Regions from separate parts of the Guptibacillus hwajinpoensis genome, predicted to be linked through region 2. Evidence: a T-box and tRNA genes for the amino acid it is inferred to sense, from the RefSeq annotation. Region 2 holds a T-box; the other regions hold tRNA genes.
The links. The T-box of region 2 lies ahead of tyrS (tyrosine--tRNA ligase). A T-box ahead of a tRNA ligase gene usually reads a tRNA of that ligase, here a tRNA-Tyr.
Positions count from the first base shown of each region.

Region 1 (3,266 bases), 1.2 Mb from region 2:
CATCACCAATGTTCCCTTTATTGTAGCCAGCATCAAGCACGACTGCGCCTTCCTTAATCCAATCGCCTTTAATAAATTCAGGCTTTCCTACAGCTGCAACAACAATATCAGCTTGAAGGACATGGCTTGCAAGATCTGTTGTTCTAGAATGACACGTTGTAACCGTTGCATTTTGATTGAGTAAAAGCGCGGATACCGGCTTGCCAAGAATCGGGCTTCTACCAACGATAACAGCATGCTTCCCTTCTGCTTGAATATCATAATCTTCCATGATTTTCATGATCGCAGCTGGAGTACAGGAAGGAAATGTTCCAAACCCGAGTGCTGTTTGACCATACCCTGCACTCGTCACACCATCAACATCCTTCTCGATTGCTATCGTTTCAAAAGCAAGTCGCTCATCAATTTGCGACGGGACAGGGTGTTGAAGCAAAATACCGTGAACAGAAGTATTCTGGTTTAGTTCCTCAATCGTCTGAACTAATGTTTCAGTGGTTGTTTCTTCAGGGAGATGAATCTTTTTAGATGTAATGCCAACTCGCTCACAGGCATTCCCCTTCATTCTGACGTACGTTTCAGAAGATGGGTCATCACCAACAAGAATCGTTACTAGACTCGGTGTCACACCTTGCTCTTTAAGGGCTATAACTCTTGTTTTCAACTGATCTTTTATACGATTTGCAACAGCTTTTCCGTCTAAAAGTTTCGCTTCGTTTGTCATATGAATTCCTCCTGAAAATTGGTTAAAAATGAATACGGCCACTTCTTCGCCCAGACGACCGGCTTTAGGCACTGCAGCTCCCCTATGGTTCCTTCCACAATTGTCGTCAGTAACTGCAATGAATGGTTTCTACGGATATAGTAGCACAAAATGTGTTATAAACAAATAATTTCATGTAAATATTCTTAAAAAGTTAATAAATATCCACAGAAATGATTTAACGTTCGTGTTTTTGTTATCAATGTGACGATCTATATCTTACGACTTAAACAATTTAAAAGGTAAAAAGCCCTCTGAATGATTTCATTCAGAGGGCTTTTGTATATGCGCCTTAGAGGATTCGAACCTCTGACCCACAGCTTAGAAGGCTGTTGCTCTATCCTGCTGAGCTAAAGGCGCATGATGTGATGAGGATGGTTACTGTTTGATAGTATACCACGTTTTTTGTCCTCAAGGAAGTCACTATTTTAGGATTTCTTTAATAAAATTATGGAGCGGGTGATGGGGATCGAACCCACGACATCAGCTTGGAAGGCTGAGGTTTTACCACTAAACTACACCCGCAACATGGCTGGGCTAGCTGGATTCGAACCAGCGCGTGACGGAATCAAAATCCGTTGCCTTACCGCTTGGCTATAGCCCAAAAAATGGTGGAGGGGGACGGATTCGAACCGCCGAACCCTGAGGGAGCGGATTTACAGTCCGCCGCGTTTAGCCACTTCGCTACCCCTCCATGATGAAATTGTGAAATTGAAATATGGTAGCGGCGGAGGGGATCGAACCCCCGACCTCACGGGTATGAACCGTACGCTCTAGCCAGCTGAGCTACACCGCCACTAATTAAGTTATGTAATGGTGCGCCCGAGAGAAGTCGAATCCCTAACCTTCTGATCCGTAGTCAGACGCTCTATCCAATTGAGCTACGGGCGCAAAATGTATGGTGCGGGTGAAGGGACTTGAACCCCCACGTCGTAAGACACTAGATCCTAAGTCTAGCGCGTCTGCCAATTCCGCCACACCCGCATGTGCTTTGTTGTGTATCAGCGACGTTTAATACTATAGCATCTAATCTGATTTAAAGTCAATCATTATTTTAAAAAAGTTTTGTTATTGTTTTATTTGCCAGAAGTGAAAGCGTTGACAGTACCTCGTCTCTCTCATACGATAAGTTGTAGTAAAGGAGCTGAGTAATATGAGTTTATCACAGTCAATTGCTTATGCAAAAGAATTAGATAAAAATGATCCGCTTTCCCTATTTAAGAATGAATTTTACGTAAATCCAAACTCCATCTATATGGATGGAAATTCATTAGGTCTATTATCTAAGAAAGCAGAAAAAACCCTTCTGGACTCCCTTGAAGACTGGAAAACCCATGGCATTGATGGTTGGACCGAAGGTAAACATCCATGGTTCTATATGGCGGAAATCATTGGTGAAATGACCGCCCCTCTAATTGGTGCAACGCCACAGGAAACCATTACAACAGGATCGATTACAACAAACCTTCATCAACTGTTAGCAACGTTTTATAAACCAGGTAAAAAATCAAAAATCCTTGCAGATTCCCTTACATTTCCGTCAGATATTTATGCCATCAAAAGTCAGCTTGAGCTTCATGGGTTATCTCCAGAATCACATTTAATTCAAATTGGAAGTGAGGATGGCCGGACGATTCGCGAACAAGATATTATTGAGGGTATGGATGAAGACGTCGCGATAATCCTACTGCCCTCGGTTCTCTATCGAAGCGGACAACTCCTTGATATAGAGGCATTAACGCAAGCAGCGCATAAAAGAGATATCATAATTGGTTTTGATTTGGCGCATTCCATTGGCGCTGTTCCTCACAACCTACATAATTGGGGCGTTGATTTTGCAGTCTGGTGTACATACAAATATTTAAATAGTGGTCCCGGAGGCGTTGGTGGTCTTTTTGTCCATGAGAAACACCTCGGAAAAAGACCTGGTCTTGCCGGCTGGTTTAGTTCAAATAAAGATGTGCAATTTGAGATGAGTCATGATCTTGACCATGCCCATACGGCTGGTGCTTACCAGATTGGAACACCCCATATTTTTAGCATGGCACCTTTAGTCGGATCTTTAGAACTCTTTAAGGAGGCGGGAATAGGTCCAGTCAGAACGAAGTCCTTATCACTAACAAGGTATCTCATGGGTCTCATTGAACTAAAGCTTTCTACATTCGGCTTTTCGATTGCCAATCCAAAGAGTGATGAACACCGTGGCGGGCATGTATGCCTTCAGCACCCTGAAGCCGCAAGAATTTGCAAAGCATTAAAGGCGAATGGAGTAATCCCTGACTATCGATCGCCAAATGTTATCCGTCTGGCACCAATTGCCCTCTATTCATCATTTGAAGATGTTTGGAATGTGGTTCATGTCCTACACGGTATTATGGAGAATAAATCATACGAGCACTATTCCAATGAACGGAACGTAATTGCATAATAAATGAATAAATCTACCTCCGTTATTTCATATTAGTAGTGACTGAATTTAAGGAGGTAGAAAAATGGCGCAACTTAA
Region 1 covers NZ_CP156674.1:4,002,709-4,005,974, reverse strand. Annotated here, with positions in the region: gene ABFG93_RS20820 (bifunctional 5,10-methylenetetrahydrofolate dehydrogenase/5,10-methenyltetrahydrofolate cyclohydrolase) at 1-721, opposite strand, end outside; ZMP/ZTP riboswitch at 763-845, opposite strand; tRNA gene ABFG93_RS20815 (tRNA-Arg) at 1,047-1,120, opposite strand; tRNA gene ABFG93_RS20810 (tRNA-Gly) at 1,212-1,285, opposite strand; tRNA gene ABFG93_RS20805 (tRNA-Gln) at 1,290-1,364, opposite strand; tRNA gene ABFG93_RS20800 (tRNA-Tyr) at 1,370-1,454, opposite strand; tRNA gene ABFG93_RS20795 (tRNA-Met) at 1,480-1,556, opposite strand; tRNA gene ABFG93_RS20790 (tRNA-Arg) at 1,575-1,651, opposite strand; tRNA gene ABFG93_RS20785 (tRNA-Leu) at 1,660-1,744, opposite strand; gene kynU (kynureninase) at 1,914-3,188, shown strand; gene ABFG93_RS20775 (hypothetical protein) at 3,253-3,266, shown strand, end outside.
Region 1: it encodes a tRNA-Tyr, which carries the amino acid that the T-box ahead of tyrS (tyrosine--tRNA ligase) is inferred to sense. The anticodon was not compared.

Region 2 (3,266 bases):
TTGCACCACGATATCTGGGTTTACGCGTTGCGTTAGTGAAAGACTTTGCTCGAATTCACTGGCAAAACCTTGTTAACTTTGGCATATTACCCATTACGTTCGTAAATGAAGGAGATTACGATAACATCGTACAGGGTGATGTACTTGTGTTTGCTGATTTAAGGACAAAGATTCAGCAAGGCAACGAGTTCAGTATTCGTATAAAAGGAAAAGACCAGGAAATTAATGTCCGCCATACGTTATCAGAGAGACAAATTGAAATGGTGCTAAAAGGCGGGCTGATTAACTGGGTAAAAGATCGAAGCAAAAATCACGGATAACGAAAATATATATTGTAAAGGAGAGATCAAGGATGGTTGATCGAAGGAATGTTTGTAAAGCGTGTGAAGGAACAGGAATGCTAGCAGATGACGAGGAGTGGCAATACACATGTACGGTTTGTGGAGGGGATGGTCATGCATCGCGTGAACGTCCCGAGCATTCTAGTCTTATTAATGTAGATGAAAACAACCGAATATTAGACTGAACGGGATGATGATCTAATGATGGGGTTATATAAAGCGAGACAACATGAGGAGCTGTGTTTACGGGCTCGAAAGAAAGAGAGCTATCTTAAGTGAAAGTTCTCTTTTTTGTGGCTTTTATCGGGGTTTGGAGCTCCTCTTTGAAGGTTTCTCTAGTCATCAACTACTCCAGAAATAGCTTACCCGTAATAAGATAAGTTTCTTTTTATGGTTTAAGATGAATCCCTCTCTTATTAAAATTTAAGGCAGATAGGAAATTTTAAAATAAGTATCAAGGTAAGAAATGAACTTGGAATTACTGCCTTGATATGATGGTAGTGAAAGTTGGTGATCCTATGGAAAATAAAACAATCAGATTATATGAGGCGATTGGATTGTATGTTGCAGCAATACTAGATTACCGCCGGACTGATCATGAGTATTTCAGTTTACCCATTCTCCAGGTGGTCGTAAATGAAATAAATATTGACATTTAGGGAAAATAAAAGTAATATTATTCTAAATTTAATAGAAATTGCAATGATAGAATTAAGTAGTATAGATATCAATGGTATCAGAGAGTCGATGGATGCTGTGAATCGATGCACATATCTATATGAATTACTTTCTTGAGCTTCTATTACGAAATCTTTCGAGTTAGTAGGATTAGACGGTAAATCCGTTATCTTTTAGAGGGAAAGGTGAGTTAATCTCATTCTTTAACTTGGGTGGTAACGCGTGATAAAGGCACGTCCCATGATAGGGATGTGCCTTTTTGTATGTTTATAAGGGGGATTATAAATGAATTTTTTGGATCAATTAAGTGTAGAGCAATTAAATGAACTTCAAGATCAATATGAAGTCTTATCTTATGGAGTAGATTCCATCATCCCAACAGAGGAGTTTAAAGAAAAAATTGCTAAGTCTATAAAAGAAAAACAACCACTTAAGGTGAAATTGGGACTAGATCCAACAGCTCCAGACGTACATATTGGTCATACAGTTGTATTGAATAAGCTGAAACAATTTCAACAGTTCGGGCATACAATTCAACTGATTATTGGTGATTTTACAGGGGAAATTGGAGATCCAACTGGAAAGGCAACAGCAAGAAAAGCTCTGACAGATGAAGAAGTACGTTATAATGCAAAAACTTACTATGAACAATTTGGAAAGATAATAGATATGGACGCTGTTGAACTCTACTATAATTCTCAATGGTTATCCAAAGTAGATTTCACTGAAGTTCTTCAACTTGCAAGTAATGTTACTGTGGCTCGTATGCTAGAAAGGAATGACTTTCACAATCGATACCAAGCTAACAAACCTATCTACCTCCATGAGTTTTTCTACCCAGTAATGCAAGGGTATGATTCACATGTTTTAGAGTCAGATATTGAATTAGGCGGAACTGATCAGGAATCAATGTACTATTTGGTCGTCAAATACAGGAACAATTTGGACAAGAAAAACAAGTCGTTCTGCTTCTTCCTCTAATAGAGGGACTTGATGGAAAAGAAAAGATGTCAAAGTCTAAGAACAACTATATAGGAATTGATGAAATGCCGAACGATATTTTTGGTAAAACGATGTCTATTCCAGATGAGCTTCTCGTTAAATATTTTGAGTTGACTTCCAACCTCACTATTGATGAAGTTTCCCAAGTTAAAAGTCAACTTGAAAATGGAACTCTCCACCCAAAAGATGCAAAGACTCGATTAGCGTATTCTTTAGTAGAAATGCTATACGACAAAGAACAAGCTGAGCAAAGCAAAAGACATTTTTCTATTGTATTTGAGAACAAACAAATGCCTGATGAGCTACCAGAAGTGTTTTGGGATAGGGAATTAAACATCGGCATCTTGGATCTGGTGAAAGACCTTGATTTGTTACCCTCAAAAAGTGAAGTGAGAAAGATGGTGAAAAATGGAGGTATCCGAATAAACCAGGAAAAAATCACAAATCCATTGGAAACAATTCTTATAACTGAAGGTACGGTTGTGCAGGTAGGAAAAAGAAAATTTGTTAAGTTGAAATTAAAGAGTTAATAAGCCACGAGCAATCGTAATTGTCCATACTATCTTGATATCGAGTTTCAAGATAAGGGTGCAATAACTGAGGAGCGAAATTAAAGAGTATCAACAAATAATAGAAAAAGAGAACCCAAAAAGTGCTTACTTCAATTACTACTTATGTGTCAAATTTACTACATTGAGTGAAATAAAATCTATCGCTAGATCCGGAAAATAACTGTCCCTACCCAGGTGATCGAAAATTCGATCGCCTTTCTTATTGCAATCGTACCCGGTCAAAAGTCTTCCTAATGTGGAAAGAGGCCTAATACAGTGCGGTAATAAAGTTATTTGTGAGAATTGTGTTAGGTCAAAAGCCTATTGAGCCATTGTGAGTGTTTTGAAATAATTGGAGTGCAAAAGTGGAAGTTACTTGAATTCTAGCAGTTGGGAGCGGTTCTTAGTGGGCTTTCAACCAGTTGAGAAAAACCATGAAGAGAGGGTGGTGAAGTATGCAGGTGTTGAAAAAGAGCAGTCTTGCAGGCGTTTTATCAGTTGGATTGCTGGCGGGCTGTTCTCTAGAAACGACAAAGGAAATTGATGAGAATCAGGCAGTTGAAGATGTGAAATGGTCATATGAAGGAGAAACAGGTCCATCCAATTGGGATACGCTGCATCCTGAATTTGCAACATGTGGAAAGGGAGAGAAGCAGTCACCTATAAACATTGACGAATCAAATGTCGAGCTTAA
Region 2 covers NZ_CP156674.1:1,134,881-1,138,146, reverse strand. Annotated here, with positions in the region: gene ABFG93_RS05770 (aconitate hydratase) at 1-320, shown strand, start outside; gene ABFG93_RS05765 (hypothetical protein) at 353-526, shown strand; T-box leader at 1,035-1,263, shown strand; gene tyrS (tyrosine--tRNA ligase) at 1,305-2,000, shown strand; gene tyrS (tyrosine--tRNA ligase) at 1,925-2,551, shown strand; gene ABFG93_RS05750 (carbonic anhydrase) at 3,028-3,266, shown strand, end outside.

Region 3 (3,266 bases), 890 kb from region 2:
GTAACTATAACGGTCCTAAGGTAGCGAAATTCCTTGTCGGGTAAGTTCCGACCCGCACGAAAGGTGCAACGACTTGGATACTGTCTCAACGAGAGACCCGGTGAAATTATAGTACCTGTGAAGATGCAGGTTACCCGCGACAGGACGGAAAGACCCCATGGAGCTTTACTGTAGCCTGATATTGGATTTTGGTACAGCTTGTACAGGATAGGTAGGAGCCATAGAAGTCGGACCGCCAGGTTCGATGGAGGCGTCGGTGGGATACTACCCTGGCTGTACTGACATTCTAACCCAGCACCGTGATCCGGTGCGGAGACAGTGTCAGGTGGGCAGTTTGACTGGGGCGGTCGCCTCCTAAAGTGTAACGGAGGCGCCCAAAGGTTCCCTCAGAATGGTTGGAAATCATTCGCAGAGTGTAAAGGCACAAGGGAGCTTGACTGCGAGACCTACAAGTCGAGCAGGGACGAAAGTCGGGCTTAGTGATCCGGTGGTTCCGCATGGAAGGGCCATCGCTCAACGGATAAAAGCTACCCTGGGGATAACAGGCTTATCTCCCCCAAGAGTCCACATCGACGGGGAGGTTTGGCACCTCGATGTCGGCTCATCGCATCCTGGGGCTGAAGTAGGTCCCAAGGGTTGGGCTGTTCGCCCATTAAAGCGGTACGCGAGCTGGGTTCAGAACGTCGTGAGACAGTTCGGTCCCTATCCGTCGCGGGCGCAGGAAATTTGAGAGGAGCTGTCCTTAGTACGAGAGGACCGGGATGGACACACCGCTGGTGTACCAGTTGTTCCGCCAGGAGCATAGCTGGGTAGCTACGTGTGGAAGGGATAAGTGCTGAAAGCATCTAAGCATGAAGCCCCCCTCGAGATGAGATTTCCCACAGCATGAAGCTGGTAAGATCCCTTAGAGATGATGAGGTAGATAGGTTCGGGGTGGAAGCGTGGCAACACGTGGAGCTGACGAATACTAATCGATCGAGGGCTTAACCTAAAAACGAAAAGCGAAGTGAGCCATTTGGCTCATGGACCTGGACATATTGGATGAAAATTGTGCGTGCTATCTAGTTTTCAGGGAATGAAAATTTTTCTTGAACTTCATTAAGAAGTATAGTAAAATATATCTTGTCCTTGGTTAAACACTTTCTAGTGGATAAACCATTGATTAGTCTGGTAATGATGGCGAAGAGGTCACACCCGTTCCCATGCCGAACACGGAAGTTAAGCTCTTCAGCGCCGATGGTAGTTGGGGGATCTCCCCCTGCAAGAGTAGGACGTTGCCAGGCTGACCAATATTCCACAGTAGCTCAGTGGTAGAGCAATCGGCTGTTAACCGATCGGTCGTAGGTTCGAATCCTACCTGTGGAGCCATTATGCTTCCATAGCTCAGCAGGTAGAGCACTTCCATGGTAAGGAAGGGGTCATCGGTTCGAATCCGGTTGGAAGCTCCAGAACATGGCCCGTTGGTCAAGTGGTTAAGACACCGCCCTTTCACGGCGGTATCACGGGTTCGAATCCCGTACGGGTCACCAATTTTATTTTTAACCCTGTGGAGGATTAGCTCAGCTGGGAGAGCATCTGCCTTACAAGCAGAGGGTCGGCGGTTCGAGCCCGTCATCCTCCACCATTTTTAAAACTTAATCATAATTGACTTACTTTCAGGAGTACTCACTAGAGTGCACTGTTTTTTGTTTGTCAGTATGATAAATAGACGATGCCGGCCTAGCTCAATTGGTAGAGCAACTGACTTGTAATCAGTAGGTTGGGGGTTCAAGTCCTCTGGCCGGCACCATTCTTTCTTATTTGTGGAGGGGTAGCGAAGTGGCTAAACGCGGCGGACTGTAAATCCGCTCCCTCAGGGTTCGGCGGTTCGAATCCGTCCCCCTCCACCAGCAAGAGCCATTAGCTCAGTTGGTAGAGCATCTGACTTTTAATCAGAGGGTCGAAGGTTCGAGTCCTTCATGGCTCACCATATGCGGAAGTAGTTCAGTGGTAGAACATCACCTTGCCAAGGTGGGGGTCGCGGGTTCGAATCCCGTCTTCCGCTCCAATTCATATATGCGGGTGTAGTTTAGTGGTAAAACCTCAGCCTTCCAAGCTGATGTCGTGGGTTCGATCCCCATCACCCGCTCCATAATAAAGGGGCCTTAGCTCAGCTGGGAGAGCGCCTGCCTTGCACGCAGGAGGTCAGCGGTTCGATCCCGCTAGGCTCCACCATTTTCCTTAAACGATGTTTAAGGTTTTTTTGTGTTCCAAAATAGCCCTTTGTGTTACTAAAATGATAAAACCTAATCAGGGATATCCTACATGACACGTGACGAATTAAAAAATTCTTATTTGACTGATTCTCAGGAAATCAGTCTTTTTTTGTTTATTAAAAGGGAAAAGGATTGCTTATAAATATCCGATATCTGTTCGAATTACTCTAATTATATGAATAGTTATTCATAGACCTGTCCAGTTGAGTCATTCAAGAAGATAAGGGTAGAATAGAGAGAGACTAAGATACGAGGAGGACTACATATTGAATAAACAACTTTCGATTATAGGAGTACCAATGGATCTTGGACAGATGAGGCGCGGGGTGGACATGGGACCTAGTGCGATTCGCTATGCAGGAATTGTTGAGCGCTTAACGAAATTAAATTATGACATTGAAGATCTTGGGGATATTGAAATCGGTCGACCTGAGCAGCCGCCTGAAGAACAGGATCATCAATTAAAGAATTTGAAAGAAGTAGCGGATGCGAGTGAGAATCTCTCAAACGTGGTGAGTGAAGTTGTTAATGGTAAGCGTTTTCCGCTTGTATTTGGAGGGGATCATAGTATTGCGATTGGAACGCTAGCTGGGGTTGCCCGTCATTATGAAAATCTGGGCGTTATCTGGTATGATGCCCATGGAGATTTAAATGACTCAGCCACCTCCCCATCCGGTAACATTCATGGAATGCCACTTGCTGTGAGCCTTGGAATTGGTGACGAGTCGTTAACTGGTATTTCTGGGTATAGTCCTAAGGTTAAGCCAGAGAATATTGTCATTATTGGTGCTCGTTCCCTTGATGAGGGAGAGAGAGAATTAATTAAAGAAAAAGGTATCAAAGTTTACACCATGCATGAAATTGATCGTATGGGAATGACTAAGGTGATGGAGGAAGCCATTGAGTATGTTTCCAAAGGTACTGATGGGGTTCACTTGAGTCTGGATCTCGATGGACTTGATCCGCATGATGCACCAGGTGTTGGTACACCAGTTCTGGGGGGGATTAGCT
Region 3 covers NZ_CP156674.1:2,028,416-2,031,681, reverse strand. Annotated here, with positions in the region: rRNA gene ABFG93_RS10645 (23S ribosomal RNA) at 1-991, shown strand, start outside; rRNA gene rrf (5S ribosomal RNA) at 1,167-1,283, shown strand; tRNA gene ABFG93_RS10635 (tRNA-Asn) at 1,294-1,368, shown strand; tRNA gene ABFG93_RS10630 (tRNA-Thr) at 1,373-1,448, shown strand; tRNA gene ABFG93_RS10625 (tRNA-Glu) at 1,455-1,529, shown strand; tRNA gene ABFG93_RS10620 (tRNA-Val) at 1,549-1,624, shown strand; tRNA gene ABFG93_RS10615 (tRNA-Thr) at 1,714-1,789, shown strand; tRNA gene ABFG93_RS10610 (tRNA-Tyr) at 1,805-1,889, shown strand; tRNA gene ABFG93_RS10605 (tRNA-Lys) at 1,894-1,969, shown strand; tRNA gene ABFG93_RS10600 (tRNA-Gly) at 1,973-2,047, shown strand; tRNA gene ABFG93_RS10595 (tRNA-Gly) at 2,058-2,131, shown strand; tRNA gene ABFG93_RS10590 (tRNA-Ala) at 2,139-2,214, shown strand; gene rocF (arginase) at 2,522-3,266, shown strand, end outside.
Region 3: it encodes a tRNA-Tyr, which carries the amino acid that the T-box ahead of tyrS (tyrosine--tRNA ligase) is inferred to sense. The anticodon was not compared.